DNA from 4 places in the Kitasatospora sp. NPDC004745 genome. Region 2 is predicted to be linked to each of the others. Evidence: riboswitches for the same ligand, from Rfam matches in the RefSeq annotation. Region 2 holds a riboswitch; each other region holds the start of a gene.

Region 1 (7,735 bases), on a different contig from region 2:
GCGACCGGCGCAGCGACACCGCCACGGACTGGGGGGTCAGCACGCCCGCCGCGACGTGCGGCAGCAGGGGCAGGTAGAGCTGGTAGCTGAACGGAGTGACCAGCGAGATCTCGGCCTCGGCCGGCGAGAGCTTGCGTTCGAGTCGGCGAGCGCACTCCAGGCCGGCGAAGCCACCGCCCACGATCAGGATCCGAGGTCGTTCCATCGCTCATCCCTTTGCCGTGCGGGTCGTGACCGCGAAGGTCCCCATTACTGTCCGCCACACTCGCACGGCGCAGCAGGGCCTGCCACCGGGGCGGGGCTGATGGGGGGTGAGGGGCCGGTGGGGGTGCGGGGAGCAGGGTGACGGGCCGGTGGTGCGGGCCGACGGCGCGGAGCGGCGGGGGCGGGAGGCACCGCTAGGCTGTCGGGCGTGCTCCCCGAGGTGACGGCGATCCGCTACGTGACGCCACTGCGAGAAGGCGGCTCGATGCCGGGCCTGGTCGAGGCCGACGACCGGCGGCTGTACGCGCTGAAATGGGTCGGCGCCGCGCAGGGGCGCAAGGCCCTGGTCGCGGAGGTGCTGGCCGGTGAGCTGGGCCGGCGGCTCGGGCTGCCGGTGCCGGAGCTGGTGACGATCGACCTGGACCCGGTGCTCGCCCGCAGCGAGCCCGACCAGCAGGTCCAGGACCAGATGCGCGCCAGCGGCGGCACCAACCTCGGCATGGCCTTCGTGAGCGGCGCGCTCAACTTCGACCCGCTCTGCTTCGAGGTGGACCCGGAGCTGGCCGGCCGGGTGATCTGGTTCGACGCGCTGATCGGCAACGTCGACCGCTCCTGGCGCAATCCGAACCTGCTGGTGGCGACCGGCGGGCTGCGGCTGATCGACCACGGAGCGAGCCTGATCTTCCACCACGCGTGGTCCGGGGCGGCGGCCTGGGTGCGCCGCCCGTACGACGCCTCCGACCACGCGCTGCTGCGCGCCCGGCCGGACCTGGCGGCCGCCGACGAGGCGCTCGCCCCGCTCGCCGAGGCGGCGGTCGAGGGGGCGGTGGCGCAGATCCCGGACGTCTGGCTGCTGGACGAACCGGGCTTCGACTCACCCGAGGCGGTGCGCGCCGCGTACCGCGACCAGCTGACCGGGCGCCTGGCCGGTCCGCGCGACTGGCTGCCGGAGGTGCCCGCATGACCGAGCCGAGGACGTCCGTGCCGTCGGCGGCCGTGGAGCTGCACGACTACGAGTACGCCGTGATCCGGGCGGTGCCGCGGGTCGAGCGCGGCGAGTGCGTCAACGTGGGGGTGCTGCTGTACTGCCGGCAGAACGCCCACCTCGCCGCGCGCACGCACCTGGACCAGGCCCGGCTGCTGGCGCTGGACCCGGTGGCGGACGTGCAGGGCGTGCGGCGGGCGCTGCACGGCATCGAGGCGGTGTGTGCGGGCGGCCCGCAGGCCGGTCCGGCGGAGGGGGACAGCCCCGGGCAGCGGTTCCGCTGGCTGACCGCGCCGCGCAGCGCGGTCGTCCAGCCGGGGCCGGTGCACACCGGGCTGACCGCGGACCCGGAGGCGGAGCTGCGGCGGCTCTTCGACCAGCTGGTCCTCTGAGGTCCGGTCCTCCGCCCTCCCCGGTCGTCCGCGGCCTTCCGCGGTCCTCCCGGTCCTCCGCGGTGACGGTTCCGCCTCCCCGGTGACGGTTGCCGTGGTCAAAGCTTGAGTTGGTGAAGCACTCCGCCGTACGCTGGTCCCATGGGTTCGACAGCGACGACGACCGTACCGACCAACGCCGAGTTGATGGAGGCGCTGGCCGCCGTCGGCGCGGCGTACTTCCAGGACTTCGCGGCCGCCGCCGCCCGGCACGGGCTCTCCTCGTCCCAGGCCAAGGCGCTGGGCTCGGTGCAGGAGCCGGTGCCGATGCGGGCGCTGGCCGGTCGGCTGGGCTGCGACGCGTCGAACGTCACCGGGATCGTGGACCGGCTGGAGTCGCTGGGCCTCGCCCACCGCGAGGCGGCGGCCGGTGACCGCAGGGTGAAGATCGTCGTGATCACGGACGAGGGTCGGGAGATCCTCACCCGGATCCGCGGCGAGATGGCCCGCACCCACCAGGCCTTCGAGGCGATGACCGACGAGCAGCGGATCGCGCTGCACTCGATCTGCGGGCAGGTCCTGCCGGTGCTGGCCGGGCGGTCGGGCACCGGGGCCTAGGACGCCGCAGCCCGGGCGTAGCGGCCCGGGCATGAGGCCCGGGCGTCGGGACCCGGGCACTGAGGCTCGGGCGCCGCGGGCGGGTGGGGCGCGGCCGCGGATCCGGCGGCGTTCCGGCTGACCTCGGCTGTTAGGCTTGCGAAGCGTGAGCGCGAAGCCCCAGATCCCCAATGTCCTGGCCTCCCGGTACGCCTCGGCGACCCTGGCCCAGCTGTGGTCCCCCGAGCACAAGGTGGTCCTCGAGCGCCACCTGTGGCTCGCCGTCCTGAAGGCCCAGCAGGACCTCGGTGTCGAGGTGCCGGCGAACGCCGTCGCCGACTACGAGCGGGTGATCGACCAGGTCGACCTCGGCTCGATCGCCGCCCGTGAGCGGATCACCCGCCACGACGTGAAGGCCCGGATCGAGGAGTTCAGCGAGCTCGCCGGCCACGAGCAGATCCACAAGGGCATGACGTCCCGGGACCTGACCGAGAACGTCGAGCAGCTGCAGGTCCGCCAGTCGCTGGAGCACGTGCGCGACCGCACGGTGGCCGTGCTGGTCCGGCTGGCCCGCCTGGCCGCCGAGCACTCCGAGCTGGTCATGGCCGGCCGCTCGCACAACGTGGCCGCGCAGGCCACCACCCTGGGCAAGCGCTTCGCCTCGATCGCCGACGAGCTGCTGGTCGCCTTCCGCCGCCTGGAGGAGCTGATCGCCCGCTACCCGCTGCGCGGGATCAAGGGCCCGGTCGGCACCGCCCAGGACATGCTGGACCTGCTCGGCGGCGACACCGCGAAGCTGGCCGAGCTGGAGCAGCGGGTCGCCGGCCACCTTGGCTTCGAGAACGTGCTGACCAGCGTCGGCCAGGTCTACCCGCGCTCGCTGGACTTCGAGGTGCTCACCGCCCTCGTCCAGCTGGCCGCCGCGCCGTCCAGCCTGGCCAAGACCATCCGTCTGATGGCCGGCCACGAGCTGGTCACGGAGGGCTTCAAGGAGGGCCAGGTCGGCTCCTCGGCGATGCCGCACAAGATGAACACCCGTTCCTGCGAGCGGGTCAACGGCCTCGCGGTCATCCTGCGCGGCTACGCCTCGATGACCGGCGAGCTGGCCGGCGACCAGTGGAACGAGGGCGACGTCTCCTGCTCCGTGGTGCGCCGGGTCGCGCTGCCGGACGCGTTCTTCGCCTTCGACGGCCTGCTGGAGACCTTCCTGACCGTCCTCGACGAGTTCGGCGCCTTCCCCGCCGTGATCGAGACCGAGCTGGACCGCTACCTGCCGTTCCTCGCCACCACCAAGGTGCTGATGGGTGCGGTGCGGGCGGGCGTCGGCCGGGAGACCGGGCACGAGGTCATCAAGGAGCACGCCGTCGCCTCCGCGCTGGCGATGCGTGCCGGCGCCCGGGAGAACGAGCTGCTGGACCGCCTGGCCGCCGACGAGCGGATCCCGCTGGACCGGGCCGCGCTGGACGCCCTGCTGGCCGACCGGCTCTCCTTCACCGGTGCGGCCGGTGCCCAGGTCGCCGAGGTCGTCCGCCAGGTGGAGGCCGTCGCCGCCGCCTACCCGGAGGCCGCCAAGTACGCGCCGGGCGACATCCTCTGACGTCGCCTCAGCCCGCTGAGGGCCCCGCCGCCGTTCCGGTGGCGGGGCCCTCGTCCGTGTGCACGTGGCCCGGGTCGAGCGGCGGGGTGGTGCCGCAGGTCCACGCGCAGTCCGGCTCGGCGACGGGGTGGTCCTCCGGCGCGAGCACGTTTCCGCGGACGGTGGCGAGGGCGGTCAGCCCACCGGCGCAGAGCAGACCGGCACAGATCAGCATCGCGGTGTGGAAGGCGGAGTCCACCGCGGACGGCACCCGGTAGGCGTCGCCGCTGAGCCCGGCGAGCGCCGGCAGGGCGGCGACCGCGAGCAGACCGGCCGCGCGGGCGGCGGCGTTGTTGACGCCGCTGGCGATGCCCGCGTGCCGCACCTCGACCGCGGCCAGCACCGTCGCGGTCAGCGGCGCCACCAGCAGGGTCATCCCGCAGCCCATCACCGTCACGGCCGGCAGCACGTCGGCCCAGTAGGTGGAGCCGGCGCCGATGCGCAGCATCAGCAGCACCCCGGCGGCGCACAACAGCGGCCCGACGGTCAGCGGGATCCGCGGGCCGATCCGCTTGCCCAGCCGCCCGGCGCGCGCCGAGAACGTGAGCATCAGCACGGTGATCGGGACCAGGGCGAGGCCGGAGACCAGCGGGGAGAAGCCCGAGACGATCTGCAGCTGCACGACCAGCAGGAAGAACACCCCGCTGAACGCCGCGTAGACGCACAGGGTGACCAGGTTCACGGCGGTGAACAGCCGGGAGGAGAAGAGGCCGAGCGGCAGCATCGGCTCGGCGGCGCGGCGTTCGACCGTGAGGAAGGCCGCGCCGAGCACCAGCCCGACCGCTCCGGCGAACCAGACCGCGGGGGAGAGGCCCTCCCCGGCGGCGGTCAACGCGTAGGTGAGCGCACCGAGGGCGAGCGCGGCGAGCAGCGCACCGAGGACGTCGAAGCGACCGGTGGCGCTCTCGTCCCGGCTCTCCGGGACGTGCCGGGCGCCGACCGCGACGACGGCGGCCGCCAGCGGCAGGTTGAGCAGGAAGATCCACCGCCAGCCGGGGCCGTCCACCAGCCAGCCGCCGAGGAACGGGCCGACCGCCGCCGACACGCCGCCGAGCCCCGACCACAGGCCGACCGCCGCCGAGCGGTCCTCCGGGTGGAAGACGGCCTGCAGCATGGCGAGCGAACCGGGGGTGAGCAGCGCGCCGCCGATGCCCTGCACGGCGCGGGCCGCGACCAGCACCTGGATGGTGGGGGCGGCGGCGCAGGCCGCCGAGGCGGCGGCGAACCAGACCACCCCGATCAGGAACACCCGGCGCCGGCCGTACCGGTCGCCGAGCGCGCCGCCGAGCAGGATCAGCCCGGCGAGCGTCAGCAGATAGGCGTTCAGGGTCCATTGCAGGGAGGCGAGGGAGGCACCGAGGTCGGTGCCGATCCGGGGCAGCGCGACGTTCACCACGGTGCCGTCGAGCATCGCCATGCTGGAGCCGAGCACGGTTGCCAGGAGTACCCAGCGTCCCTGCGCGGTGCCCAGGCGCAGGGTGCCGGCCGCGGAGGTGGCCACGGCCCGATCCTGCGCCCCGCGGGGCCCGCGTGACAAGGGTCACCGGGGGGTGTGTCGACGGTGTGCGGTGCGTGAGCGAACGGTCGCGCAGCGGTGGCGGGATCGGCGCAGCGTCGTGGATCAGTGGCGCCGGGTGAATGGATTGTGCACGCACGGTGCAGCCGATCATTCGGAGTGTCACGGCCCCGGCGGGGATGGTTGTCCGTTCAAGAGATCGACATTGCTTCACCCGGACGGATGGGTTTTAGTTCAGCGACCGCCCGGCCAGTCCGGACGGATCCGCCGGGTGGAACGCCGAATCCTGCCGCTGCCCGGTGGTTCGAACTGAACTCTGTACGGCAGGAGCGGGGGACCCACAGGTAAGTCGCCGGACCGGGATCGGCACGCGCTTCGCGTACCGGATCCCAGGGCCGGCTTGGGGTGAAGCCGCGCATGCGGCCGGGCAACTCCAGCCCGAACCCGACAGCTCACCTCGCAGGCGTCGGAGAGGAAACTTCCATGCCTGCTCAGGCTCGTCGTATCGCCCTGCCCCGCGCCGCCCGCATCGGCATCGCCACCGCGGTCACCGGGGTCTCCTTCGCCCTTCCGCTCGTGGCCGCCGTGAGCGCCCAGGCGCACACCGCCCCGGCCGCCCCGGCCGCGCAGAGCTCCACCTGGACCGGCGCCACCAGCGTCGACGCCAAGCCGGCCGCCCCGGCCGCCGCTCCCGTCACCGCCCCGGCCCAGGCCGAGAGCTACCGCGTCGTCAGCGGTGACACCCTGTCGAAGATCGCCGACGCCAAGCACGTCGACGGTGGCTGGCAGGCGCTGTACGAGCACAACCGCTCGGTCGTCGGCGGCAACCCGAACCTGATCTTCCCGGGTCAGCACCTCTCGATCGCCGGCCACGCCGCGCCGTCCGCGGACGCCGCCCCGGCGAAGCCCGCCGCCCCGGCCGCCCCGGCCAAGCCCGCCGCCCCGGCCAAGCCGAAGGCCCAGGTGCAGGCCAAGACCGAGGCCGCCAAGCCGTCCGCCCCGGTCCAGACCCAGGTGCAGACCGCGGCCCCGAAGCCGGCCGCCGCCGTCACCGCCGCCCCGGCCGCCGCCAGCACCTCGGGCTTCGTCGCCCCGCTGGCCAACCCGAAGCTGGGCACCGCCTACGGCGTGGCCGGTTCGATGTGGGCCTCCGGCCACCACACCGGCCAGGACTTCGTCGCCTCCACCGGCACCCCGCTGCGCGCCGTCGCCAACGGCGTCGTGGTGAAGGCCGGCAACGGTGGCGCCTACGGCAACGAGGTCGAGATCAAGCTCGCCGACGGCCACTACGCCGAGTACGCGCACCTCTCCTCGATCGGCGTGTCGATCGGTCAGGCCGTCACCGTCGGCCAGCAGATCGGCCTCTCCGGTGCGACCGGCAACGTGACCGGCCCGCACCTGCACTTCGAGATCCGCACCGGCTCCGAGTACGGCTCGGACATCGACCCGGTCGCCTACCTGCGGGCGCACGGCGTCGCTCTCTGACCCTGACGGGTCGAGGGCCCGGTCCCGCCGGACGGGCCCTTCGGGACTACCGCTGATGCGGGGCGAAACGATCCTCCGGGATGGTCATGTCGGGTGACCGCTCGACCGGGTGATCGCCGCAACGGCGGACATGGGCGCGGGACACGCCCAGGCCGGCCCGGCTCGCGAGACCTCCCTCGCGAGCCGGGCCGGCCGCTGCCGTTTCCGCCGCCGTTCCCGGGGGCGTTCCCGGTGCGTCTCCGCTTCCGGCGCCGGCGCGCGCAACGGGCGGACGGCGCCGGGGGTGTGACGTCGGCCCCGGGGGCGTCCGCCGCCTGCCGCCTGTCGGGTGCCGTTCGCCGGGTGCCGTTCGCCGGGCTGCGGGTTCAGAGCCGGTGGACGGGCAGGCCCTGCTCCGCGGCGTTCAGCAGCTCGTGCACCCGCTGGCCGAACTCCTCGGTGTCGGCGACGGGTTCGGGGAAGACCAGGCGGACGTCGCGGTGGCCGTGCGGGTGGTCCAGGCGCAGCACCAGGCCGTGCCGGTCCAGGGCGAGCGGCCGGACGTCCGGCCGCCCGGCGAGCAGCGCCGGGTCGAGCAGCCGGGTGAGGACGGCGACGGCGTCCGCGTGGTCGTCGGCGAGGTGGGTGAGCAGTGCGGCCTCGTACCGGGCCAGCGGGTCGGGCGCGGCGTGGGCGAGGTCGGCGGCGGTGAGGGCGCCGGTGCCGTACGGGGTGGACAGGACGGCGTGGGCGACGTCCACGCGCAGGTGGACGCTGATGCCGTCGTCGGCGAGGTGGGCCAGGTGCAGCCGGCCGGCCAGGGTGAGGCGGGCGCGGATCCGGTCGCGGACGGCGACGGGGGAGACGTCGGTGACGTCGAGCACGACCGCGAGGCCGTCGGTCTCGCGCGCGGCGGCGGTGGAGAGCGGGGAGCCGAGCGGGGCGCGCAGGCGCAGCCGGGA
Region 2 (7,735 bases):
TGGCCTGGCCGTTGAAGAAGATGCGTGCCACGGGTGAACTCCTCACCGGGAAGGGCCGTCCCGTACGACGACGAGAGGACAGGTGGATTCGTCGCCGTACGGAACGGAGCAATGGGCCGGCGGGACTGCTACAGCCTGGCAGGCGGCAGCGGTGGCGTCGGCGGATAGATTGAGGCTCAGCCCAGCAGGGGGAGCGCGGGGAGGGTCAGGAAGTCCGCGAACTCCTCGGCCAGGGCGACCTGTTCGAAGAGCTGGGCGGCCTCGCGCCAGCGGCCGCCGGCGTAGGCGTCCTCGCCCAGTTCGGCCCGGAGCTCGGCCAGCTCGGTGGCGACCAGGGTGCGGACCAGCTCTGCGGTGGCCTTCTCGCCGGTGTCGGTCAGGACGACGCCGTTGTGGATCCACTGCCAGATCTGCGAGCGGGAGATCTCGGCGGTGGCCGCGTCCTCCATCATGTTGAAGATGCCGACCGCGCCGAGGCCGCGCAGCCAGGCCTCGATGTAGCGGACGCCGACCTGGACGGCGTTGTGCAGGCCGGCACGGGTGCAGGTGCCGCCGGCGCCGGCAATGTCGAGCAGCTGGGCGGCGGTGACGGGCTCGGCCGGGCCGGGGTCGTCCTTCTGGTTGGGACGCTCGCCGAGCACCGCGTCGAAGCAGGCGCGGGCGACCGGCACCAGGTCGGGGTGGGCGACCCAGGAGCCGTCGAACCCGTTGCCGGCCTCACGGTCCTTGTCCGCCTTGACCTTCTCCAGGGCGGCGGCGTTGACCTCGGGGTCCTTGCGGCTGGGGATGAACGCGGCCATGCCGCCGATCGCGTGGGCGCCGCGGCGGTGGCAGGTCTGCACCAGCAGCCGGGTGTAGGCGGCCATGAACGGCGAGGCCATGGTGACGGTGTTGCGGTCCGGCAGGATGTAGTGCTCGCCGGCGTCGCGGAAGTTCTTGACGATCGAGAACAGGTAGTCCCAGCGTCCGGCGTTGAGGCCGGCGGCGTGGTCGCGCAGTTCGTGGAGGATCTCGTCCATCTCGAACGCGGCGGTGATGGTCTCGATCAGGACGGTGGCCCGGATGGTGCCGTGCGGGATGCCGAGCCGCTCCTGGGCGTGGGTGAAGACGTCGTTCCAGAGCCGGGCCTCGAGGTGGCTCTCGGTCTTCGGCAGGTAGAAGTACGGGCCGGAGTTCGGGTCCTCGGCGCCCTTGGCGATCAGCCGCGCGGCGTTGTGGAAGAAGTACAGGCCGAAGTCGAGGAAGGCGCCGGCCACCGGGGTGCCGTCGACGAGGAGGTGCGTCTCGTCGAGGTGCCAGCCGCGCGGGCGGACCACGACGGTGGCGAGTTCCGCGGCGGGCTTGAGCGCGTAGGACTTGCCGGCCGGGGTGGTGAAGTCGATGCGGCCCTCGAAGGCGTCGATCAGGTTGATCTGGCCGCTGACCACGTTCTCCCAGGTCGGGGAGGTGGCGTCCTCGAAGTCGGCGAGCCAGATCCGCGCCCCGGAGTTGAGGGCGTTGATGACCATCTTGCGGTCGGTGGGGCCGGTGATCTCGACCCGGCGGTCCTGGAGGGCGCGGGGCGCCTCGGCGACCTTCCAGTCGCCGGCCCGGACGTCGGCGGTCTCGGGGAGGAAGTCCAGCGTGCCGGCCTGCGCGATCTCCGCCCGGCGCGTCTTCCGTCGGGCCAGGAGTTCCTGTCGGCGCGCCTCGAACGTGCGGTGGAGGCCCACGACGAAGGCGACGGCCTCCGGGGTGAGCACCTCCTCCGCCCGGTGGACGCGCGGACCGGCGACAGTGACGACCGGAGCGGCGGGAGAGGCGCCGACGGGTCCCTGATCTGTAGCCATGGGCAGGACACTCCTAAGCGGTTGAGCCTGGCGAAGGGAGCTCCGGTGGGAACTTCCTTGATCGGAACCCACCTGTCGGCGGGTTCGATTCTGTAAGGTGGAGACTAGTTTCCGCGATACAGAATTTCAACGGTTTGTTGATGTGATCGCCGGGACTCTACTCCTCCCCGACAGCGAAGGGAACGCCGGTGGTTGCGACCCCCGACACAGCATCGACGACGGGCACCGACCGCGCGAGCGGCGGCGTGCAGTCCGTCGAGCGCGCCTTCCAGCTCCTGGAGGCGCTGGCCGACTCCGGCGGTGTCGCCACGCTCAGCGAGCTCTCCACCAGCTCCGGCCTGCCGATGCCGACCATCCACCGCCTGGTTCGTACCCTCGTCCAGCAGGGCTATGTGCGCCAGGACACCACGCGCCGCTACACCCTCGGCCCCCGGCTGATCCGCCTCGGCGAGACGGCCGGCCGCCTGCTCGGCAGCTGGGCCCGCCCCTACCTGGCCGAACTCATGGAGGCCACCGGCGAGACCGCCAACCTGGCGGTGCTGGAGGGCGGCGAGGTGGTCTACGTCGGGCAGGTGCAGTCGCGGCGATCGATGCGGATGTTCACCGAGGTCGGCCGGCGGGTGCAGCCGCACTGCACCGGCGTCGGCAAGGCGTTGCTCGCCCAGCTGCCCGAGGAGGAGGCGCGCGCGGTGCTCGGCCCCAACCCGCTGCCCGCGCACACCGAGTACACCGTCACCGACCCGCAGGAGCTGCTGGAGCAGCTCGCCGAGGCGCGCGAGCGCGGCTACGTGGTCGACGACCAGGAGCAGGAGATCGGCGTGCGCTGCATCGCGCTCGCCGTACCGGGCGCGCCCACGCCCACCGCGCTCTCCGTCTCCGGCCCCGAGGCCCGGATCCGCGCGCTGGAGGAGCAGGCCGGCGCCTCCGCGCTCGTCCCGGTGATGCACCACATCGCGGCCCGGCTGGGGCAGGTCCTGGCTCCCTGACCGGACCATGTGCCCCGCCCGGCGCGCCGGAGGCCGGGCGGACGGACCCCTGGTGCGCCGCAGGCCGGACGGCACCCCGGTGCGCCGGAGGTCCGACGGGCCGACTTCCGGTGCACCGGTGCGCCCGTCCAGGCGAACGGCTGGCGGGTTGTCCGGGCCCCCGGCGGCCGCCCCGCCACCCTGGGTGCGGGCGCGGCGCGCGACGGCGCGGGCCGCCGGAGCGCAAGGGCACGGGTGAGTCGCGATGGAACGCAGGAGCACGGGGCGTCGGGGATCCGGCGGGGTCGGTGGGGCCGGGCTGGTCGCCGTGGTGGCGGCGGGTTGCGCGGTGGCGGTGCTGGCCGCCGGGCCGTCCTGGGCGCTGCGCCGCCCCGAGCCGCGGCCGGTGGTGGACGTCGGCGCGGCCCTGGTCAAGCCCTCGAACTCCGACCTGGAGGTGGTCCGGATCGACCCGGACCCCGCTCCGCCCGGTGGCAGCACGACGATCCACGCATTCGTCGGGAACGGCGGCCCCGACACCACCGCCTCGCCGTTCACCGTCGTGGTCACCCTGCCGGAGGGGGTCACCCCCGAGGAGCCGTTCTTCCCCGAGGACTGCGAGGTGTTCCAGAACGGCCACCGGGTGCGCTGCGTCTTCCCCGCGGGGCTGAAGTCGGGGCGCAGCGCGACCGCGCTCGTCCCGGTCCGTCTCTCCCCCGACCTCCCGCTCGGCACCCTCCAGGGCGGCTGGGTCGCGGTGCGCGGCGCGGACGACAAGGACGAGACCAACAACCGGAAGCCGTTCGAGATCAGGGTGGTCGAGACGACCAACGACTGAGCCGGTACGCCCGAGCGCCCGGGGCCGAGTGGTCGGCCCCGGGCGCTCGGGCGTCAGCAGCCGGGAACGGGCTGCCGGCGGTGATCACGTGAGCCGTCGGGCCCGAGCGGCTGGGCCCGACGGCTCACGCGTCAGCGGTAGACCCGGACGTAGTCCGCGGCCATGCTGAGCGGCGTGGTCCCCTGCGGCGCCGGGTGGTACTGCCCCGCGCACACCGAGAGGTTGAGGATCAGGTACGCCGACCAGTTGGCGCCGACGCCCTTGCCGTCCGAGAAGACCTTGACGCCGTTGACGTACCAGTCGACCGAGTTGGCGCCGTAGTAGGTGCCGATCGTCACCCACTGGTCCTTCGCGACGGCACCGGCGTCGGTGTAGTACTTGGCGTTGCCGGGGTTGACGTGGTTGGTCAGCTCCAGCAGGTTCGGGTTGTCGGGGTGGTACTCGAAGGAGTCGATCTCCCCGTTGCCGTTCTTCCAGGTCCACAGGGCCGGCCAGGCACCGGAACCGGACGGCAGCTTGACCCGGGTCTCGGCGTAGTCGCCGGTCTTGACCTGGAAGCCCTCGCTGGAGCCCTCGGTGGTCAGGAAGCCCGCGTTCCAGGCCTGCTTGCCGTTCTCCAGGGTGGTGCCGCTCGGCGCGGCCGTGAAGGTGGCGACCCCGTTGGCGACGCTGACGTTGTTCTTGTTCAGCAGGTCGAGCTTGTTGTCGTCCGGGTTGTGGTTCCCGTACCTGTAGGCGGTGCTCTTGTCACCGACCCAGCGCGAGCCCCAGGTGATCGAGCTGTTGAACTCGTCGGACCAGGTCAGCGCCTTGCCCGCGACCGGGGAGGCCGGGGTGCCCGCCGAGGGGCTCGCCGTGGCACCGGGGGTGCTGGTGGGGGACGGCGTCGGGGTGGCGGTGGGGGTCGCGGTGGGAGCCGGGGTCGGGGTCGCCGTGCCGGAGACCACCAGCTGCTGCGAGGGCAGGTTGTGCCAGGCGCCGCCGAGGTCCTGCCAGAAGCCGAACTGGCTGTACGTCCCGGCCGGCAGCGCGCGGGCACCGCTGGTGAAGGACAGCCCGCTCGGGCAGATCTGCACGTTGGAGAGGTTGCCGGGGAAGTCCAGGTTGGTGCCGCGCGCGTCGCGCACGCCCACACCCACCGTCTTCGCGGTGACGCAGGCCGAGGAGTGGACGGTCAGCGAGGCGGTGGCGGCCTTGTTGGCGACCATCGTCGCGGGGGCCAGCCGGTCCTGGGTGACGGTCGGGGTGGTGGCGGCGTGGGCGGCGACGGTCGCCGGGAGGCCCAGCAGACCGGCACCGCTGACGGCGACCGCCCCGGTGGCGGCGAGGGCGGCGAAGCGGCCCCGGTGGGCCGGGCGGGCGTGGCGCGGCGTGCGGCGCCGGAGGGCAGGCTGGTGCATGGGGTGTCCTCTGCGACGCCTGCGAGGTGAGCTGTCGGGTTCGGGCTGCAGTTGCCCGGCCGCCGGTGGGAGCGGCTTCACCCCTAGCCGCGACCCGCACGCGGGAGAGCGTGCGGGCCGGGCGCTGACCTTGGTTCCCCCGCTCCCGTCCACTGTGGTCCTCGGTTGCCCGCCGGCGGGTGGACGGGACTCGGCGTCCCGGCGGCGGGGTCCGCGTGGCGGACGGCCGTTGCAGGCTAGGCAGACCGTCCGTGAACGGACAACTCTGCCGGGCGGGTTGTCGCGCAGCTCACAGTGGTGTCGATCAACGACGCTGCGTGGCGGTCGAGTTGATCATCCCCTCGGCCGAGCCGGGCGTCCATTCGACTCCCGGCCTGCGCCGCCGGCGCCCGGCGACCGGAGGACGGCTCGCCGGTGCCGCCGAGGGACGTCCGGCGGGCGCCCGCCCGGTGCGCCCTCCGGCGCGGCCGACTCCCCCGGCCGCGCCCGGCACAACTGCACCCGCCGGGCTCGCCCGGTCGGATAAATTGGAGGTCCGACATCTTCCGCAGTGCACAAGACCCCACGGACCACCCGTGCGCACCCCACCGGGAACGAGGTACCGCCCCACCATGACCGCGCCCCTGCCCGCCTTCGCCGGCCGCACCTACCTCTTCCGGGCCGACAACGGCGCGGCCTTCCGCAACGCCTACTCGGCCGACGGCACGCGGCTGCGCTGGGAGGGCCTCGGCGAGTCCGCGGGCCAGTGGGAGGACGTGCGGCTGCACGTCGCCGAGGTGGCGCCGGAGATCTACTTCGTCAGCTGGACGGAGCAGAGCGGGATCACCGTCAGCCACGTGATGGACCTCGGCAGGCTGACGGTCCGCGCCTTCTGGACATTCGAGGGCGAGGGCGGCCGGGTGGGCGAGCTGCACACCGGGACCCTGGAGCGGGTGGCCTGACCGATCGGTCCGGGCGGTCCGGCCGGGGGCCGCTGCGGTCCGGGGCCGTTGCGGTCCGGAGCCGTTGCGGTCAGGGGTCGGTCGGGCCTGGGCCGGGCTCGGGCCTGGGCCGGTCGGACCGGGGCTCAGACGGTCTGGTTGGGCACCTTGAGGTGCTGGGACAGCCACTCGAGCGAGGAGGGCAGCAGCGCGCTCCACGTCTCGAAGTTGTGGCCGCCGTTCTCCAGCATGCTGTAGGACACCTTCATCGGGTCCTTCACCGCGTCGACGAAGGCCTCGGTCTCGCGCCGGTAGTCGCCGTCGCCCTTCTTGGTGCCGGCGAGGAGCACGGACACCTTCGGCTGCGGCAGGTTCTTCAGCCGCCACAACAGGTTCGCCTCGTTGCGGCGCTGGCTGCTGCCGCCGAACAGGTCCCCCGTGGTCGGGTCGTCCGCCGCGTCGTAGTAGGCGGAGAGCGCGACGGCCGTCGGGAAGACGTCGGGGTGGCGCATGGCCAGCTTGAGCGCGCAGTAGCCACCGGTGGAGTTGCCCATGAAGGCCCAGGCCTGTGGGTCCGCGGAGACCCGGTAGCTCGCCTGGATCGCCGAGGGGACGTCCTTGGTGAAGTACGTGTCGGACTGCGCGCCGCCCGGGATGTCCTCGCACTCGGTGTCCTGCGGCAGGGCGGGCGAGGGGCGCACCAGGACCATGACGGTCGGCTGCATCCGGCCCTCCTGGAGCAGCTTGAGCGCCGCGCCGGGGTAGTTGAAGCGCGTGATCAGGTTCTCGGCGATCCCCGGGAACCCGGTGCTCACGATCACCGCCGGGAACTGCTTCTGCGCGTACTCCGGCTGGAAGTACTGCGGCGGCAGGTAGACGTAGCCCTCGGTGGAGAGGCGGCTGACCGCGCCGTCGATCCGCACCTTGCGGATCTCCCCCGACTGGGCGGGCTCGCGGCCCATCGCGCCGCCGCCCTTGACGGAGGCGTGGCCGATCGTCTCCACGAGCAGGCGCCCGGAGGCGTCCGCCTTGTTGTGAATGACCACCGGTCCGGTGTCGCCGGTGCCCAGCAGGTCGTCCCAACTGCTGTAGAAAGCGAAGTAGTTGTTGGCCACCAGGCCGAGCGCGGCGAGCACCGCGAGCTGGGTCGCGAGCAGTGCGCCGATCCTCCCCAGGACCGCCTGCCAGGTCGCTCTCGCGAGTCTGGGCCAGAGCCAGACCGTGCCGGCCATCATCACGACGGCGATCAATACGGTCAGCGCCAACACCTTGTGGCTCGTCAGACCCATGTCCTGCTTGCTCCCACGCCTCGAACTCCAGTCCCCTCCGCTGGGGACATCCGAGGAGGTCACCCCGGTTCCCCCCGCCGGGGCGCGAGGATCAACCCTAGCGTCCGGCTGGGAGAAGGCTGACGACGGCTGGGAGGTCACGGGGAGTCTGCTGGTCGTTTCCGGGTGACAGATGACAGGTGACAGAGTTTGAAATCTGTTATCTGTTATCTGTCGTCTGAAATCTGTCAGCTGTCAGCTGTTGACACCACGTGGGCGGACCGGGCCGGCGGGATGGCGGACGACGGCCACGGCCCGGCGCCGACCGTCGCCGCCCTACCGACACGCCGGCCACGCACCCCCTACCCTGAGCGTGCATCAGGTCGAGACGGACCGACACGGAAGGCGACCCATGGGCGGCTGGACGGACGACATCCGGGCACGGGTGCGGGAGCCCCGGATCTGGTACGTGGCGACCACCGGGGCGGACGGAGCCCCGCACGTCACGCCGATGT
Region 3 (7,735 bases), on a different contig from region 2:
CGTCCGCGGGCCCCGCGGCCGACCGCGTAGCCGAGCTCGGCGCAGCGGCCGGTGCCGAGGGTCAGGGAGGCGTGGGCGATCGGGGTGGCGTCCGCCGGGTCCTCGGCGTCCTCGCGCCGGGTGACGGCGAGCTGGTACGTCCGCCGTTCCCGCGCGAGCGCCTCCTCCAGGTAGAGCTCGATCTGGTCGGCGCAGGTCTCGCGGTCCCAGGGGTCGAACGGGAGGTACCGGGTGACCTCCGGGTCGCCGAACAGCGCGTGCAGCGCGTCCACGTCCCCGGGGGTGTGGTGGTACTCGCGGATGGCCAGTCGGGAGCCGGTGAGTCGTACGGGGACCATGGCTGGCGACCCTACCCCCGGCCAGCGGTTACCGTTCGGGCTATGAACGACGAAGACCTGCGGCTCGCCCCGCGCACCAGGGCCGCCGACCTGCTCGCCTGGGCGGCGGCGGAGGGCCGCGCCCCGGTGGCCGAGGGGCCGCTGCGAGCCGTCCTGGCCCTGCTGGAGCTGGGCGGGGGCAGGATGCACGACGGCTGGCCCGAGCTGACCTCGAACGCGGTGGAGCACCTGCTCTACGAGCGTCTCCACCTCTACGTCCAGCCCGGGCCGGAGACGGACCCGCTGGCGTACGGCGCCTCGGTCGAGCTGCTGGTGGACCACCAGCGGGCGGCCCGGCGGCTGAACGCCAAGCGGCAGGAGCGGCTGCACGCCGAGGCCGAGTGGCAGGGCGAGGTCGCGGCCGGGCTGCTGCGCCGGGCCGACCTGGTGACCTGGCCCCGGCTGTACGCGCTGCTGCTGCACGCGTACGAGGTGGACGTCGCGGACCCGGCGGCGGTGCGGGCCTGGCTGGACGGCTTCCGGGAGCTGGCGGAGGAGGAGCGGCTGGCGGCGATCGCCGCGCTGGTCCCGACCGGCTGGCTGGACGAGCTGGACGAGCAGGGCTGGGGGCCGGCCCGGGTGCTTTCGGTCGGCATGGCGACGGACGGCGCGCGCCGGCTGCTGGAGCAGGGGCTGATGCGGCGCAGCTACCGCAACCTGGCGGAGCTGACCGCCGCGGGCCGGCCGATGCCGGACGAACTGTCCGGGGGCTTCGGGGAGTTCGAGGAGGCTGCGGCGCAGGCCGCGCTCGACCTGTGCGGCGAGTGGACCGTCCCGGGGCTGGCGCGGCTGCTGCTGGAGGAGTTCCCGGACCTCGCACCGGAGCCGGGGCAGGAGGAGATCGACGCCTACCTGGCGGGGCTGCCGCAGGAGTAGCCGCCCGCGGGGCGACGTGCCGGAGCCCCGGCCGCACGCGTGCGGCCGGGGCTCCGGTCCGTTCGGGTCCGCCGCGGCCCGCCGCGGTCGGCGGGGGCCGGCGGGGGCCGGTGGGTGCCGGTGGGTGCCGGCGGGGGCGCCGGCTCAGGGGGTGAGGCCGCGCTGCTCCAGCCAGGTCTCCGGGTCGACCGGGGCGCCGCCGCCGGGGCGGACCTCCAGGTGCAGGTGGGGGCCGGTGACGTTGCCGGTGGCGCCGACCTTGCCGATCTGCTGGCCGGAGGTGACCTTGCCGGAGCCCTTGATGATCGAGGAGAGGTGGCAGTACCAGATCTCGGTGCCGTCGGGCAGGGTCTCGACGATCCGGTAGCCGTACGAACCGGACCAGCCGGCCGAGGTGATGGTGCCCTGGCCGACCGCGAAGACCGGGGTCCCGGTGTCGGCGGCGAAGTCCAGACCGGTGTGCAGGTGGGCCCAGTAGCGGGCGCTCTGGCCGTAGTGGGCGGAGAGGTTGTAGTCCTTCACCGGCAGGGTGAGGGCGGCGGCCTTGGCCCGCTCGGCCTCCTCGGCGGCCCGCTTGGCCTCGGCCTCCTTGGCGGCGGCCTTGGCCTCGGCCTCCTTGGCGGCCTGGACGCGGGCGCCCTCCTCGGCGGCGGTGCGCTGGCTGTCGGCCTGCTGCTGGATCCGGGCGGCGAGCGCGAGCCCGGGGTCGGCGGAGAGGGCGACCGGGGTCTCGTCGGGGGCCTCGACGGCGGGCGCGGCGGCCGGGGTGGCGGAGGCGAAGCCGGTGGCGCCCAGGGTGGCCGCGACGGCGGTGACGCCGAGCAGCGGGGAGGCTCCGCGGGTCTGACGCGGCATCCGGTGCCGGTTGGCGTCGGCTTCCGGGGCGGGGTGCTCCAGGTCGACCATGCCGGGGTGGTCGAGGAGCCGGGTACCGGCTGCGGGGCCGGCCGGGTGTGCCGGGGTGTGCGTCGACGCCACGGAGGCGCGCTCCTTTCCTTCCTTCGCGCCTACCGGGTTAGCTGACGGGTTCGGAGCAGGAAGGTCTCCTACGGCCGGGCCTGGGCCCCGCCGATTCACCCCAAGGAACGTGGTTCCCCGGCTCCCTGGCCTGCCCGGAGGCCGGCCGGCGGGATTAGGCGACGGCGCACGGTGCCGTCTGGGTACGGCGTTGACGACCGCGCTGCGTTATCAAACGTTAATCCTAGGGCGCCCCGATTCCAAGCCGTCCGCCCGGGACGACCGGAGATGACCAGGGCGCTCTGGTAGGTGATGGCGGGTTTTGTCCCCGTTGACCGGCATTGAGCCGCTCGACGTGATCGAACGTCAGCGAACGACCCCCCATCTGAGTACGCCTACTCATGTGCGGACCGATCACCCCGCCGCATCCTGACGCCATGAACGCACCGATGCAGTCCCGCACCACGGCCGCGTACTACATCCAGGCCGTGCTCTCCTTCGCGCTGTCCGGCGGAGCCCTCGCCGTCGGGATCGCCTACCTGCCGGTCGGCGGCTGGACCCGCGCCTTCCTGGCGATCGGGCTCCTCTACACCGTCACCTCGTCCTTCACGCTCGCCAAGGTGGTCCGGGACCGGCAGGAGACCAACGAGATCGTCACCCGGGTGGACCAGGCCCGGCTGGAGAAGCTGCTCAGCGAGCACGACCCGTTCAAGGTCGACGGGGTCTGAGCGGGCACCGGGCGACCCCGGGGCGGACGGCGCCGAGGGCTTGACGGCTAAGGCTATTAGCCTTAGCTTTATGGCTATCGGCAGACGCCGACGACCCGCAGCGGCGGTCCCAGGAGGCCCACCATGAACGCCACCAGCGCCACCAGCACCCAGTACCTCGACGTCCCCGGCGGGCGCCTCGCCTACGACGACACCCGGCAGGGCGACGGCGCCCCCGTCGTCCTGCTCCCCGGGATGCTCGACACCCGCGCCGCCTACCGGCACCTGCACCCGCTGCTGACCGCCGCCGGCCACCGCGTCATCACCATGGACCTGCGCGGCTTCGGCGAGTCCTCGATCGTCTGGGACGACTACTCCCCCGCCGCCATCGCCACCGACGTCCTGGCCCTGCTGAACCACCTCGGCATCGAACGCGCCGTGCTCGTCGGCAACTCCTACACCGGCGCGACCGTCGTCAAGGTCGCCGGTGACGCCCCGCAGCGGGTCGCCGGGATCGCCCTGATCGACGCCTTCGTCGAGAACCCCCCGGCCAACGCCCTCATGCGCGGCGTCGTCCGCGCGATGGGCGCCCTGATCGTCCACTGGCCGGCCTTCTGGGGCTTCTACCACCGCAAGCTCGCCTTCCCCGGTGCCAGGCCCGCCGACTTCGACGCCTACGTCGACGGACTCGTCGCCGCCATGCGCACCCCGGGCCGCCGGACGGCCACCCGCGGACACGTCTCCGGCGACTCCGCGCCGATCGGCTGGACCGCCGCCGTCCGCTGCCCCGCGCTCGTCGTCATGGGCGGCAAGGACCCCGACTTCCCCGACCCGGAGGCCGTCGCCGACCGGCAGACCGCGGCGCTCGGCGCCCGGAAGGTCATGATCGAGGGATCCGGCCACTACCCGATGGCCGACGCCCCGGAGGCCACCGCCGGCGCCCTGCTGCCCTTCCTCGCCGAGCTCGCCTGACGCCCGGCCCCGGCCGCGGGCCCGCTCGCCCGAGCCCGGTCCGCCCCGCCGCGCCCGGGCCCGCCCCGGTCGTCCGCACCGCCCGCCCGCCCGTCCGCCCGTCCACGGAGAGACCGCACCATGCCCCGAGTAGGACTGACCCCCGACCAGGTCGTCGGCCACGCCCTCGCCCTCATCGACGAACAGGGCCCCGAAGCCCTCACCCTGGCCGCCGTCGCGGCCCGGGCCGGGGTCGCCACCCCCTCGCTCTACAAGCACGTCAGCGGCGGGCTCGCCGAGCTGCGCCGGCTGCTCGCCGTCCGGGTCACCGAGGAGCTCGCGGACCGGCTGGCCGAGGCCGCCGTCGGCCGCAGCGGGGACGACGCCGTCGCCGCCGTCCTGCGCGCCTACCACGCGTACGCCGCCGAGCACCCGCACCGCTACGCCGCGCTGCCCCAGGCCCCGCAGCCCGACGACGACCTCTCCCGCGCGGCGGCCCGGCTGGTGGGCGTGATCATCGCCGTCCTCCGGGAGTACGGCCTCGACGGCCCGGAGGTGATCCACGCGGCGCGCACCGTCCGCTCCGTCGCCCACGGCTTCGCCTCGCTCTCCATCGCCGGCGCCTTCCAGCTCGCCGAGGACCTCACCACCACCCACGACCGGCTGATCAGCACCCTCACCACCGGCCTGCGCTCCTGGCCCTCGGCCTGAGCCCGCCGCCGGGGCGCCGACCGGCCCGGGCCCGCGGCGGGGAGGGCGGGAGCACCGGCGCCGGTGGGGCTGCGGGGGCGCCGTTCACCCGCTTCAGCACCCACTTGAGAAATAAGGTATTAAGAATTAAGTGCCCCTCCGGGCACCCAAAGGGCACCCACCACCCTCCTCGGAACGGAAAGGCCGGGTATCCGATGGACCTGACCTCGCCGTGGCTCCCCCCGTCCGAGGACGACAGCCGGACGCAGCCCAGCAGTCCGGGCGGCCGCAGCGCCATGCGCTGCGTGCGCTTACTGCTCTCCTGCACCACCGCCGCCGAGCTGCTCGGCACCGTCCTCGCCGAGGGCCCCGGCTGGATCACCGGCGAGGGTTCCGCGCTCTACCTGCTGGACCCGGCCGGAATGCTCCGGCTGACGGCCTCGCACGGCCTGCCGGACTGGGCCCACGAGCGGTACAGCACCGTCGACCCGGCCGGCGACCTCCCCGCCGCGATGGCGCTGCGGCTGCGCCGCCCCTACCTGCTCACCCCCGAGCACACCAGCGTCGACTACCCGAACCGGAACGCCGGCATGGGTACCGGGATGGTCGCCGTGATCACCCTGCCGATGATCGTCGACGAGCGGCCGGTCGGCGTGCTCGCCCTGGCGCTGGCCCACCGGGGCACCGTCCCCCGCCGCGACCTGGACGTCCTGGAGACCATCGGCGACGCCTGCGCCCACCGGCTGTCCCACCTGCTCGACCACGCGGACGCCCGGCGCCCGCAGGGCCCCGCGCCGGCCCCCGAGGACTCCGGCCGGCCCGCCGGCCTGGCCCACCCGATGCTGTCGCTGGCCGTCCGGGCCGCCGGGCACGGCGCCTTCGAACGCGACCTCGTCACCGGGGAGAGCTACTGGGACGCCGAGGCGTTCCGGATCACCGGCCAGCCGGCCGCCCCGGACGGCGCCGCCCCGGAACTGGACCGGATCGTCCACCCCGAGGACCTGCCGGACGTCCAGGCGGCGGTCGCCGAGGCGCTCGCCACCGGCGGGCGGTACCGGATCGCGTACCGGGTGCTGCGCGGGGGCGGCCGGGCGGCCAGCATCGAGGAGACCGGCGAGGTGATGCTGGACGTCCACGGCCGCCCCGTCCGGATCGCCGGGCTGTTCGCCGACCGCGAGCACGGCCGCAGGCCCGGGCGGGAGCGCCCGGAGGAGCCCGCGGGTGCTCCCGCCGGCCCCGGCTCGCCCACCGCCCGCGCCGGCGCCGCGCCCGCCGGCGCCGCGCCCGCCGGCGCCGCGCCCGACACGGCCCGGCGCGACGCCCCGGCCACCGCCCGGACCGCCCTGCTGCTGGCACTCACCCGCGCCCTGTCCCGGGCGGTGACCGTCCGGGACGTCACCACCACCGTCACCGACGTCGCCCGACCGGCCTTCGGCGCCGCCAGCATCGTGCTGGACCTGGTGGACGAGGGCCGGCTGCTGCCCGTCTCGCACACCGTGTACGGGGGCCCGCGCCGCACCGAACTGACCCGGCTCGCGGACCTCTCCGAGGGCGTGATGCAGCACGCCCTGACCCGCTCCGCCCCGCTGTTCAGCGAACCCGGCACGGCCCGCGGCCAGCGCGGCCCGCTGACCCCGGCCGCCTGGGCGGTGCTGCCGCTGATCGCCTCCGGGCGGCAGGTGGGCTCCTGCCTGATCACCTTCGCCACCGAGCGCGCCTTCAGCCGGGAGGACCGCACCCTGTACTCGGCCTTCGCCGGGATCCTGGCGCAGTCCCTGGAGCGGGCCCGGCTGTACGACACCCACCACCACCGGGCCACCGAGCTGCAGCGCGCGATGCTCCCGCGCACGCTGCCCCGGCTGCCCGGGATCGCCAGTGCCGCCCGCTACCTGCCGAGCACCGAGGGCATGCAGATCGGCGGCGACTGGTACGACCTGCTCCGGCTGCCGGACGGCCGGATCGGGCTGGTGATCGGCGACGTCCAGGGCCACAACGCCGAGGCGACGGCGGTGATGGGCCAGCTGCGCAGCGGTCTGCGCGCGTACGCGACGGACGGGCACGACCCGGCCGCCACGCTGGCCCGGACCAGCCGGCTGCTGGCCGAGCTGGACACCGACCTGTTCGCGACCTGCCTCTACCTGACCCTGGACCCGGCCGACGGGGCGCTGACCGCCGCCCGGGCCGGGCACCCGCCGCCGGTCCGGGTCGCGGACGCCCGGGCCGTCGAGCTGGACGTGCCGGGCGGGCCGCCGCTGGGCGTGGACCCGGGGCAGCCGTACCCGCTCACGGTCGGCCGGCTGGCGGTCGGCGAGACGCTGCTGGCGTACACCGACGGACTGGTCGAGGACCGCGAGGAGGACTACGACGAGTCGGTGCAGCGGATGCTCGGCGGGCTGGAGCTGTGGGCCCGCCGGACCGGCCCGGACCGGATCGGCGCGGCGCCCGCGCTCGAACGGCTGGCGGACCTGCTGACCCTGAACGTGACCGAGCGGCGGTCCCGGCCGGACGACGTGGCCCTGCTGCTCCTGCACCGGACGTCGCCCCTTCCGTAACACCGTGCACACGTTCCCCCCACATCACTGGATGCGACTCGGCCATTCGCGACCCGCTCCGGGCCCGGCCCCACGAGCACCCGGGCGGGGCGGATCGTCCCCGGGCGCCCCGATCGCGTCCGAACGACGCCGGTTTGACGCCGTATTGACTGGATATTGACGAGATCCGGTCACTTGGCGAGATCCGTTCACACCTTCGTAGGATCATCACCCTAGAATTCGCCGCGTGACGATGACTCAGTGGTGCGCAACGGCAACCGGCGTGCTCGCCGTCCTCGCCCTCGTGGCCGCCGCGCGGTACCGCGCCGTGTCCGTCACCCACCGCCGCCGCGCCGACCGGCTGCGGCGCGACCTCGCCCGGCTCCGGGAGGAGCTCGGCACCGAACTCTCCCGCCGCGGAGCCGACCTGGCCGCCGTCCAGCAGGAGCAGGAGCACACCGCCTCCACCCAGCGGGCCTTCCTCAGCGTGGCCCGCCGCATCCTCGTCATGGCCCACGACCAGCAGGCCCTGCTCGACGAGATGGAACGCACCCACGACGACCCGGCACTGCTGGAGGGCCTGCTCAAGGCGGACCACGCCGCGGCCCAACAGGCCAGGCTCGCCCAGACCCTGGCCGTCCTGTGC
Region 4 (7,735 bases), 230 kb from region 2:
GCACCGCACGTGCAACGCGCAGCCCCGTCCGGGACGTCACGGCAACCACCGGAGCCCTTCCGGGGGTTGGGTGAGATATGTCCGCATTGCTGTGGATCCGCCCGGATCGGCACACGTCGCGCACCGCGCGCGCACCGCGGCCGCGCGGAACCCGAACGGCAGCCGACTGCAGGCCCGACCGGCCGATGTCCTACGATCTCCGGCATGAGCACCGCAGCCATCCCGGGCGCGCCACTGCCCGTCCGCACTCCAGGCTCCCGTGCGCGGGGGCGCCACCGCCGTCCCGAGCGCCCCGAGATTCCGACCGGCGCCCCGGCCCTGGTGCTGGCCGTGCCCGCGACCGCAGGGCCCGAGTCCCGCTCGGTCGTCGAGGAACTGCTGTCGATCGTCCGCAGCGAGCAGGCCGGCGTCCGCACCGCGGTCGGCTACCTCCCCGGTGGGAACACCGAGGCCGACGACAGCGAGGACCGCACCGTCGCCGAGCTCCTGGCCATGGCCGCCGAGGCCGGCCTGCCGGCGCCCGTCGTGGTCCCGCTGGTCCCCGGCCCGCACGGCTTCCTGACCGAACTCCACGCCCTCGCAGCGGAGTACGGCGCGTCCGTCACCGACGTGCTCGGCCCGCACCCGCTGCTCGCCGAGGCCGTCCACGTGCGCCTGTCCGAGGCCGGGCTGGCCCGCGCCGACCGGGCCAGGCTGTTCGCCATCGCGACCGCCGCGGACGGCGTGGTCCTGACCACCGTCGGCGGCGAGGAGGCCGCCGCGGCGGCCGGCATCACCGGCGTACTGCTGGCGGCCCGGCTGGCCGTCCCGGTCATCCCCGCCGCGCTCGACGTGCCCGGCTCGGTGGCCGCGGCCGTCAACCACCTCAAGGAGACCGGCTCCCTGCGCCCCGCGCTGGCCCCGCTGGTGATCGGCCCGGAGGCCGACTCCGAGCTGCTCGCGACGGCCGCCGAGGAGACGGGCTGCCCGTCCGCCGCTCCGCTGGGCGCCTACCCGACGGTCGGCCAGCTGATCGCCTCGACCTACCTGGCCGCGCTGCCGGCGCCCTCCCCGGAGGAGCTGGCCCAGGCCGAGGCGGAGGCCGCCGCGGAGGCCGCTGAGGGCACCCACGGCGCCCACGCCGCCGCCGGGGGGCCCGAGGAGTAGTAGCGGGACACCACGCGCACCGAAGGGCCCGGAACGGCTTCGTTCCGGGCCCTTCCGGCTTGCCCCGTACGGGAGTTAAGGCGTGAATAGGCGCGATGTCCGTTCTGTTGATGTTTGATCGGTTCTGCCCGGGGCGCGGGCCGGCGGCCGGGAATCGGCCGCGCCTCCCGCATCGCGGACGCACCCGATCACACCCCGACGCGTCGTCAGCCGTTTCCTGAGGCGCGGCCAGTTGTGCGCACCCGTAGCGCCGTTGCGGGAAAACGATCATTTCGGATCATGACGGACAGCGGAAACGATCATTCTCGCCAAACCGTGATGTGCATCACAGTGTTTGCGGTTTGAACTTAAGTCTGCTTAACGTGCTCCCCGTTCGTGACCACACGGACCCAGTTCATCCGCAACGCCGAGTCCTGCCGTCGGGTGCCCTGGAAGCGCGAAAACGCACCACGGCAGGAGCGGGGGACCCACAGGTAAGTCGCCCCGGACCGTTCCCAGGAACGGTTCAGGGCTAGGGGTGAAGCCGCGTCCACAGCGCGGCCGGGCAACTCCAGCCCGAATCCGACAGCTCACCTCGCAGGCGTGGGAGAGGACCACGTCTTCATGCTGCCCACCAACGGCACCCGTCTGTCCAGCCGCACCCGCCGCGTCATCGCCGCCATCGGCGTCGCGGGCGTCGGCCTCACGATCCCCTGCCTCACCACCGGCACCGCCTCCGCCGCCTCCGTCGCGACCTGGGACAAGGTCGCCCAGTGCGAGAGCAGCGGCAACTGGAGCATCAACACCGGCAACGGCTTCTACGGCGGCCTGCAGTTCACCTCCAGCACCTGGGCCGCCTTCGGCGGCACCGCGTACGCCCCGCAGGCGAACCTGGCCACCAAGGACCAGCAGATCGCCGTCGCCGAGAAGGTCCTCGCCTCGCAGGGCCCCGGCGCCTGGCCGGTCTGCTCGGTCCAGGCCGGCCTGACCAAGGGCGGCGCCCCGGCCGCCGTCGACACCTCCGCGGGCTCCACCGCCGGTGCGACGGCCGCCAAGCCCGCCCCGGCCGCCAAGCCCGCGCAGACCCCCGCCCCGGCCGCCAAGCCGGCCGCGCCGGCCCAGGAGCAGACCTCCGGCGACTCCGCCAAGAGCACCTGGACCCAGAAGCACCAGGAGCAGGCCCAGGGCGGCGCCCAGGCCGAGAGCGACGACTACACCGTCGTGGCCGGCGACTGGCTGTCCTCCATCGCCGACAAGCACAACATCGACGGCGGCTGGCAGCGGCTCTACGAGCTCAACCGCGGCACCCTGACCGACGGCCCGAACACCATCTACCCGGGCCAGCACCTGTCCTTCAAGGACGCCGGCCAGGGCCGGCAGGCGGCCACCGCGACCAAGTCCGGCTCGGACTTCAGCTGGTTCGACCGTTCGAAGAAGTCCGGCCAGACCACCGACGGCGGTGCCGTGAACGCCAAGCCGGCCGCGCAGACCCAGGCCCCGGCCGCCCAGGCCCCGGCCCAGGCCGCCACCGGCAGCATGGCCGCCGCGGTCTCCTTCGCCGAGTCGAAGGTCGGCCAGGCCTACGTCTACGGCGGCACCGGCAACGGCGGCTGGGACTGCTCCGGCCTGACCCAGGCCGCGCTGCGCGCCGCGGGCGTCTCCATCCCGCGCGTGGCCGCGGACCAGGCCGCCGCCAGCACCCACGTCTCGCTGGACAACCTGCAGCCGGGCGACCTGCTGTTCTGGTCCAACAACGGCCAGGACTCCGGCGTCTACCACGTCGCGATCTACGTCGGCGGCGGCAAGTACGTCGAGGCCGCCAACCCGAGCTCGGGCGTGCGCGAGCAGACCGTCGCCAACTGGGCCCCGGACTTCGCCGGCCGGGTCTGAGGCACACCGGCGGGCCACGGGCGGCACGGCACAGCCGACGGCTGACGGCTGACGGCTGACGGCTGACGGCGAACAGCTGACAGATTTCAGATTTCAGATTTCAGCCGACAGATTTCATCATCTGAAACCTGTCATCTGTCACCCGCCCCCGTCGCCCGCCGCACGGAACCCCCGGGGGAGAGCCCGATCGCTCTCCCCCGGGGGTTCCGGCGTACCCGCCCTCCGCCGGCCGAAGGTCATGGTCAAAGCCGGCCACACCGGGCATGCTGCTGCTCTGCACCCGAGGAGGAGCCACCATGGCCCAGGTCACCGTCACACTCGACGCCAACCTCGCGATCGACGCGATGCTACTCTCCGGCACCAAGAACCCGCAGGACGCCGTCGAACTGGTCCTGCGGGACTACCTGGCCCGCGGCCGCCGCACCGGGACCCGGACCGGCGACCCCGCCGACGACCGGCGGCTCACCCGCAGCCGCCCCACCGACCAGCAGGGCTGACCCGCCCCACCCGCCGCCGTCCGCGCCACCCCCGCACACGGCACACGGCACCCATGCGAAACGGGCCCCGGGGAGCGGTCGCTCCCCGGGGCCCGTCGGCCGTCCACGGCCCGTCGCTCAGCGCGCGCAGGCCCCCGTCGAGCCCCGCATGACCAGCTCCGGCTGGAACATGAACTCCCCCCGCTGGGCCGCGTTGCCGCCGACCTCCTCCAGCAGCGCGTCCACCGCCGCCGTGGCCATCGCCTCGACCGGCTGGCGGATCGTCGTCAACGGCGGCTCGGTGAAGGCGATCAGCGGCGAGTCGTCGAAGCCGACCACCGACACGTCCTGCGGCACCGACAGCCCGCGCTGGCGCACCGCCCGGATCGCCCCGAGGGCCATCATGTCGCTGCCGCACACGATCGCCGTGCAGCCCTTGTCGAGCAGCGCCCCGGCGGCCGCGTGCCCGCCCTCGACGCTGAACAGGGTGTGGTGGACGAGGTCCTCGGCCTCCTCCGCGCTGCGCCCGAGCACCTCGCGCATCGCCGCCGTGAAGCCCTCGATCTTGCGCAGCACCGGCACGTACCGGCGCTGCCCCACGGCCAACCCGATCCGCTCGTGGCCGAGTTCGGCCAGGTGCTGGACGGCCATCCACATCGCGGCGCGGTCGTCCGGCGAGATGAACGGGGCGGCGATCCGCTCGCTGTAGCCGTTGATCAGGACGAAGGGCACCCCGCGGCCGGCCAGCCGGGCGTACCGGTCGTGGTCGGCGGTGGAGTCGGCGTGCAGCCCGGAGACGAAGACGATGCCCGCCACGCCCCGGTCGACCAGCATCTCCACCAGTTCGTCCTCGGTGGATCCGCCCGGCGTCTGGGTGCACAGCACCGGGGTGTACCCGTGCCGGCTGAGCACCTGCTCGATCACCTGGGCCAGCGCGGGGAAGATCGGGTTGCTCAACTCCGGCGTGATCAGACCGATCAGGCCCGCACTGCGCTGGCGCAGCCGGGTCGGCCGCTCGTAACCGAGCACGTCGAGCGCGGCCAGCACGGTCTGCCGGGTGGCGGCCGAGACGTTCGCCTTGCCGTTGAGTACGCGGGAGACGGTGGCTTCGCTGACCCCCGCCTGCGCCGCGATGTCTGAGAGTCGCGCCGTAGTCACGGTCCCAGAGCCTATTGCAACCACGTCAGACCGCCCACCAGCCGGTGCTGTCCGGTGCGAGCACCGTCTCGCCGCCGTCCACCACCGGGTCCGCCGAGGAGAGCAGCAGCCGCCCGGGCACGGGTATCCGGACCGGCTCGCCGGTGGTGTTCACCGTGCAGACGAAGGCGCCGCGGCGGAACACCAGGGTGCCCTCGGGGCCCTCCAGCCACTCGACCTCCGTCCCGGCGCCCAGGTCGGCCTGGGAGCGGCGGACGGCGAGCGCGCTGCGGTAGAGCTCCAGGGTGGACGTCGGGTCGCCGGTCTGCGCCTCGACGCTGAGCTCGGCCCACTGCACCGGCTGCGGCAGCCAGGAGGGCCCGCCGGCGACCGGGCCGAAGCCGTACGGGGCCTCGGTGCCGGACCACGGGATCGGGACGCGGCAGCCGTCGCGGTAGCCGTCCTGCCCGGCCTGGCGGAAGAAGGACGGGTCCTGGCGCACCTCGTCCGGCAGGTCGGTGACGTCGGGCAGGCCGAGCTCCTCGCCCTGGTAGACGTACGCCGAGCCGGGGAGCGCGAGCATCAGCAGGGTGGCGGCGCGGGCGCGGCGCAGGCCGAGCGCGCGGTCGCCGGCGGTGCGGATCTGGGTGCCGAGGCCCGGCTCGTTGGCGAAGCGGGTGGCGTGCCGGGTGACGTCGTGGTTGGAGAGCACCCAGGTGGTGGGGGCGTCGACCGGGCGCATCGAGTCGAGCGAGACGTCGATCACCTCGCGCAGCGCGGCGGCGTCCCAGTCGGTGCCCAGGTACTGGAAGTTGAAGGCCTGGTGGAGCTCGTCGGGGCGCACGTAGTTGGCGGTGCGCTGGACGGTCGGCGTCCAGGCCTCGGCGACGCCGATCCGCTGGCCCGGGTACTCGTCGAGGATCTTGCGCCAGCTGCGGTAGATCTCGTGCACGCCGTCCTGGTCGAAGAAGGGCATGACGTCGTTGCCCAGCAGCTTGAGCTGGTCGGAGCCGCCGAGGTCGGGCAGGCCGGGGGCCTTGACCAGGCCGTGGGCGACGTCGATGCGGAAGCCGTCCACGCCCATGTCGAGCCAGAACCGCAGGATCGAGCGGAACTCGTCGCCGACGGCCCGGTTCTCCCAGTTGAAGTCGGGCTGCTCGGGCGCGAACAGGTGCAGGTACCAGTCGCCCGGGGTGCCGTCGGGGTTCTCGGTCCGGGTCCAGGCCGGGCCGCCGAAGATGGACTCCCAGTCGTTGGGCGGCAGTTCGCCGTTCTCGCCCTTGCCGGGAAGGAAGTGGTAGCGCTCGCGCAGCGGGGACGCAGGACCCTCGCGCAGGGCGCGCTGGAACCACTCGTGCTGGTCCGAGGAGTGGTTGGGGACGAGGTCGACGATGATCCGCAGCCCCAGCTCGTGGGCGTCCCGGATGAGGGCGTCGGCGTCCAGCAGGGTGCCGAACATCGGGTCCACGGCGCGGTAGTCGGCGACGTCGTAGCCGGCGTCCGCCTGCGGCGAGGCGTAGAACGGCGAGAGCCAGACCGCGTCCACGCCGAGGTCGCGCAGGTACGGCAGGCGGCTGCGGACGCCGGGCAGGTCGCCCATGCCGTCGCCGTTGGAGTCGGCGAAGCTGCGCGGGTACACCTGGTAGATGACCGCGTCCCGCCACCAGTCTCTGGAGGCGCCGCCAGTCGCAGGAGCCGGGGTGGCCGCCTCGTGGGCGGTGGCGTCGGCGGCAGGCCGGGAGGTGTCGGCCAGGTTCTGGGTCATGGACGGTATCCCTTGGGGACTAGAGGAGCGAGGAGCGTTACGACTTGGAGGCACCGGCGGTCAGGCCGGTGACCAGGTGGCGCTGCACCAGGTAGAAGAAGACCGAGGACGGGATGGCGATCAGCACGGCGGTCGCCGCCATGAAGTTCCACTGCGCGTCGTGCTCGCTGACGAAGGTCTGCAGGCCCACGGCCAGCGTGTACTTGTCGGAGCTGAGCATGAAGGTGGAGGCGAAGGCGACCTCGGCCCACGCGGTCAGGAAGGAGTAGAACGCGGCCACCGCCAGGCCCGGGCGGGCGAGCGGCAGGACGAGCCGCCAGAAGGTGCCGATCGGGGTGAGGCCGTCGACCCGGCCGGCCTCGTCGATCTCCACCGGGATGGTGTCGAAGTAGCCCTTCAGCAGCCAGGCGCAGTACGGCACGGTGGTCGTCGAGTACACCAGGATCAGGCCGGTGTAGCTGTCCAGCAGGCCGAGCTCGGAGAGGATCGTGTACATCGGCACGATCAGCACCGCGATCGGGAACATCTGGGTGACCAGCAGCGACCACATCAGCGGCTTGTGGCCGGGGAACTTCATCCGGGAGACGGCGTAGCCGGTGGTGGCGGCGACCATGACGCCGAACACCGTGGTGACGCCGGAGACCAGGAAGGCGTTGCCGAACCAGGTGAAGAAGTCGGTGTCGAACAGCACGTGGTGGTAGTTCGACAGGGTCAGCTTGTCGAGGATCCCGCCGGGGTGCAGGTAGTCGGTCTTGTCCGGTCCGAGGGAGATGTAGAGGATCCACAGGACCGGGAAGAGGGCGACCAGGCTCGCCAGGATCAGGGCGCCGTGGGACAGCGCGGTGGCCAGCGGGCTGCTCCGGCCGCGGCGGCGGACCTTGGCGGGCCGGGCGGCGGGGGTCGCCGCCGGCGCCGCGGCGGGGCGTTCGGTGGTGGTGCTCATCGGGGTTACCTGCCTTCGTGGGTCAACTGGGTCCGGGGCCTCAGCCGTTGGCCTGCTCGTTGCGGGCGAGCCAGCGCCGGTAGAAGGCGGTGAAGACGATGAGGATGGACAGCAGGATCACGCCGTACGCGGCGGACTGCGCGTAGTCCCGGGGCTGCTGGCCGAAGCCGAGCCGGTAGGCCCAGGTGACCAGCAGCTGGGCGTCGGAGCCGCCGCTGGTGCCGAACAGCAGGAAGATGACGGCGAACTGGTTGAACGTCCAGATCACGCCGAGCAGGACGACGGTCGAGGAGACGGTGCGCAGCCCGGGCAGGGTGACGTGCCGGAAGCGCTGCCAGGCGGTGGCGCCGTCCATCTCGGCCGCCTCGTACAGCTCGGCCGGGATCGACTGCAGGCCGC

What was found. A riboswitch is a leader RNA that binds a small molecule or an ion and turns the genes downstream of it on or off. The one in region 2 is predicted to bind cyclic di-AMP.
Region 1: linked by a shared signal. The riboswitch ahead of ACFYUY_RS25165 (peptidoglycan DD-metalloendopeptidase family protein) and the one ahead of ACFYUY_RS02450 (hypothetical protein) in region 2 are both predicted to bind cyclic di-AMP.
Region 3: linked by a shared signal. The riboswitch ahead of ACFYUY_RS37320 (M23 family metallopeptidase) and the one ahead of ACFYUY_RS02450 (hypothetical protein) in region 2 are both predicted to bind cyclic di-AMP.
Region 4: linked by a shared signal. The riboswitch ahead of ACFYUY_RS03375 (transglycosylase family protein) and the one ahead of ACFYUY_RS02450 (hypothetical protein) in region 2 are both predicted to bind cyclic di-AMP.

The regions. Positions count from the first base shown of each region.
Region 1 covers NZ_JBIALK010000017.1:31,162-38,896, forward strand. The annotation lists gene ACFYUY_RS25135 (NAD(P)/FAD-dependent oxidoreductase) at 1-205, opposite strand, end outside; gene ACFYUY_RS25140 (HipA family kinase) at 413-1,168, shown strand; gene ACFYUY_RS25145 (DUF3037 domain-containing protein) at 1,165-1,581, shown strand; gene ACFYUY_RS25150 (MarR family winged helix-turn-helix transcriptional regulator) at 1,723-2,178, shown strand; gene purB (adenylosuccinate lyase) at 2,324-3,754, shown strand; gene ACFYUY_RS25160 (MFS transporter) at 3,762-5,294, opposite strand; cyclic di-AMP (ydaO/yuaA leader) riboswitch at 5,607-5,790, shown strand; gene ACFYUY_RS25165 (peptidoglycan DD-metalloendopeptidase family protein) at 5,793-6,794, shown strand; gene ACFYUY_RS25170 (DUF2470 domain-containing protein) at 7,160-7,735, opposite strand, start outside.
Region 2 covers NZ_JBIALK010000001.1:532,075-539,809, reverse strand. The annotation lists gene ACFYUY_RS02470 (gamma-glutamylcyclotransferase) at 1-31, opposite strand, end outside; gene aceB (malate synthase A) at 177-1,829, opposite strand; gene ACFYUY_RS02460 (IclR family transcriptional regulator) at 2,018-2,815, shown strand; gene ACFYUY_RS02455 (hypothetical protein) at 3,060-3,632, shown strand; gene ACFYUY_RS02450 (hypothetical protein) at 3,764-5,032, opposite strand; cyclic di-AMP (ydaO/yuaA leader) riboswitch at 5,041-5,199, opposite strand; gene ACFYUY_RS02445 (MoaF N-terminal domain-containing protein) at 5,644-5,973, shown strand; gene ACFYUY_RS02440 (alpha/beta hydrolase-fold protein) at 6,099-7,241, opposite strand; gene ACFYUY_RS02435 (PPOX class F420-dependent oxidoreductase) at 7,633-7,735, shown strand, end outside.
Region 3 covers NZ_JBIALK010000039.1:36,892-44,626, reverse strand. The annotation lists gene ACFYUY_RS37330 (GNAT family N-acetyltransferase) at 1-338, opposite strand, end outside; gene ACFYUY_RS37325 (hypothetical protein) at 381-1,253, shown strand; gene ACFYUY_RS37320 (M23 family metallopeptidase) at 1,398-2,231, opposite strand; cyclic di-AMP (ydaO/yuaA leader) riboswitch at 2,244-2,402, opposite strand; gene ACFYUY_RS37315 (YiaA/YiaB family inner membrane protein) at 2,648-2,938, shown strand; gene ACFYUY_RS37310 (alpha/beta fold hydrolase) at 3,062-3,889, shown strand; gene ACFYUY_RS37305 (TetR/AcrR family transcriptional regulator) at 4,010-4,579, shown strand; gene ACFYUY_RS37300 (SpoIIE family protein phosphatase) at 4,774-7,110, shown strand; gene ACFYUY_RS37295 (sensor histidine kinase) at 7,343-7,735, shown strand, end outside.
Region 4 covers NZ_JBIALK010000001.1:759,808-767,542, reverse strand. The annotation lists gene ACFYUY_RS03380 (hypothetical protein) at 205-1,146, shown strand; cyclic di-AMP (ydaO/yuaA leader) riboswitch at 1,543-1,742, shown strand; gene ACFYUY_RS03375 (transglycosylase family protein) at 1,729-3,015, shown strand; gene ACFYUY_RS03370 (hypothetical protein) at 3,312-3,512, shown strand; gene ACFYUY_RS03365 (LacI family DNA-binding transcriptional regulator) at 3,630-4,649, opposite strand; gene ACFYUY_RS03360 (glycoside hydrolase family 13 protein) at 4,675-6,393, opposite strand; gene ACFYUY_RS03355 (sugar ABC transporter permease) at 6,431-7,336, opposite strand; gene ACFYUY_RS03350 (sugar ABC transporter permease) at 7,377-7,735, opposite strand, start outside.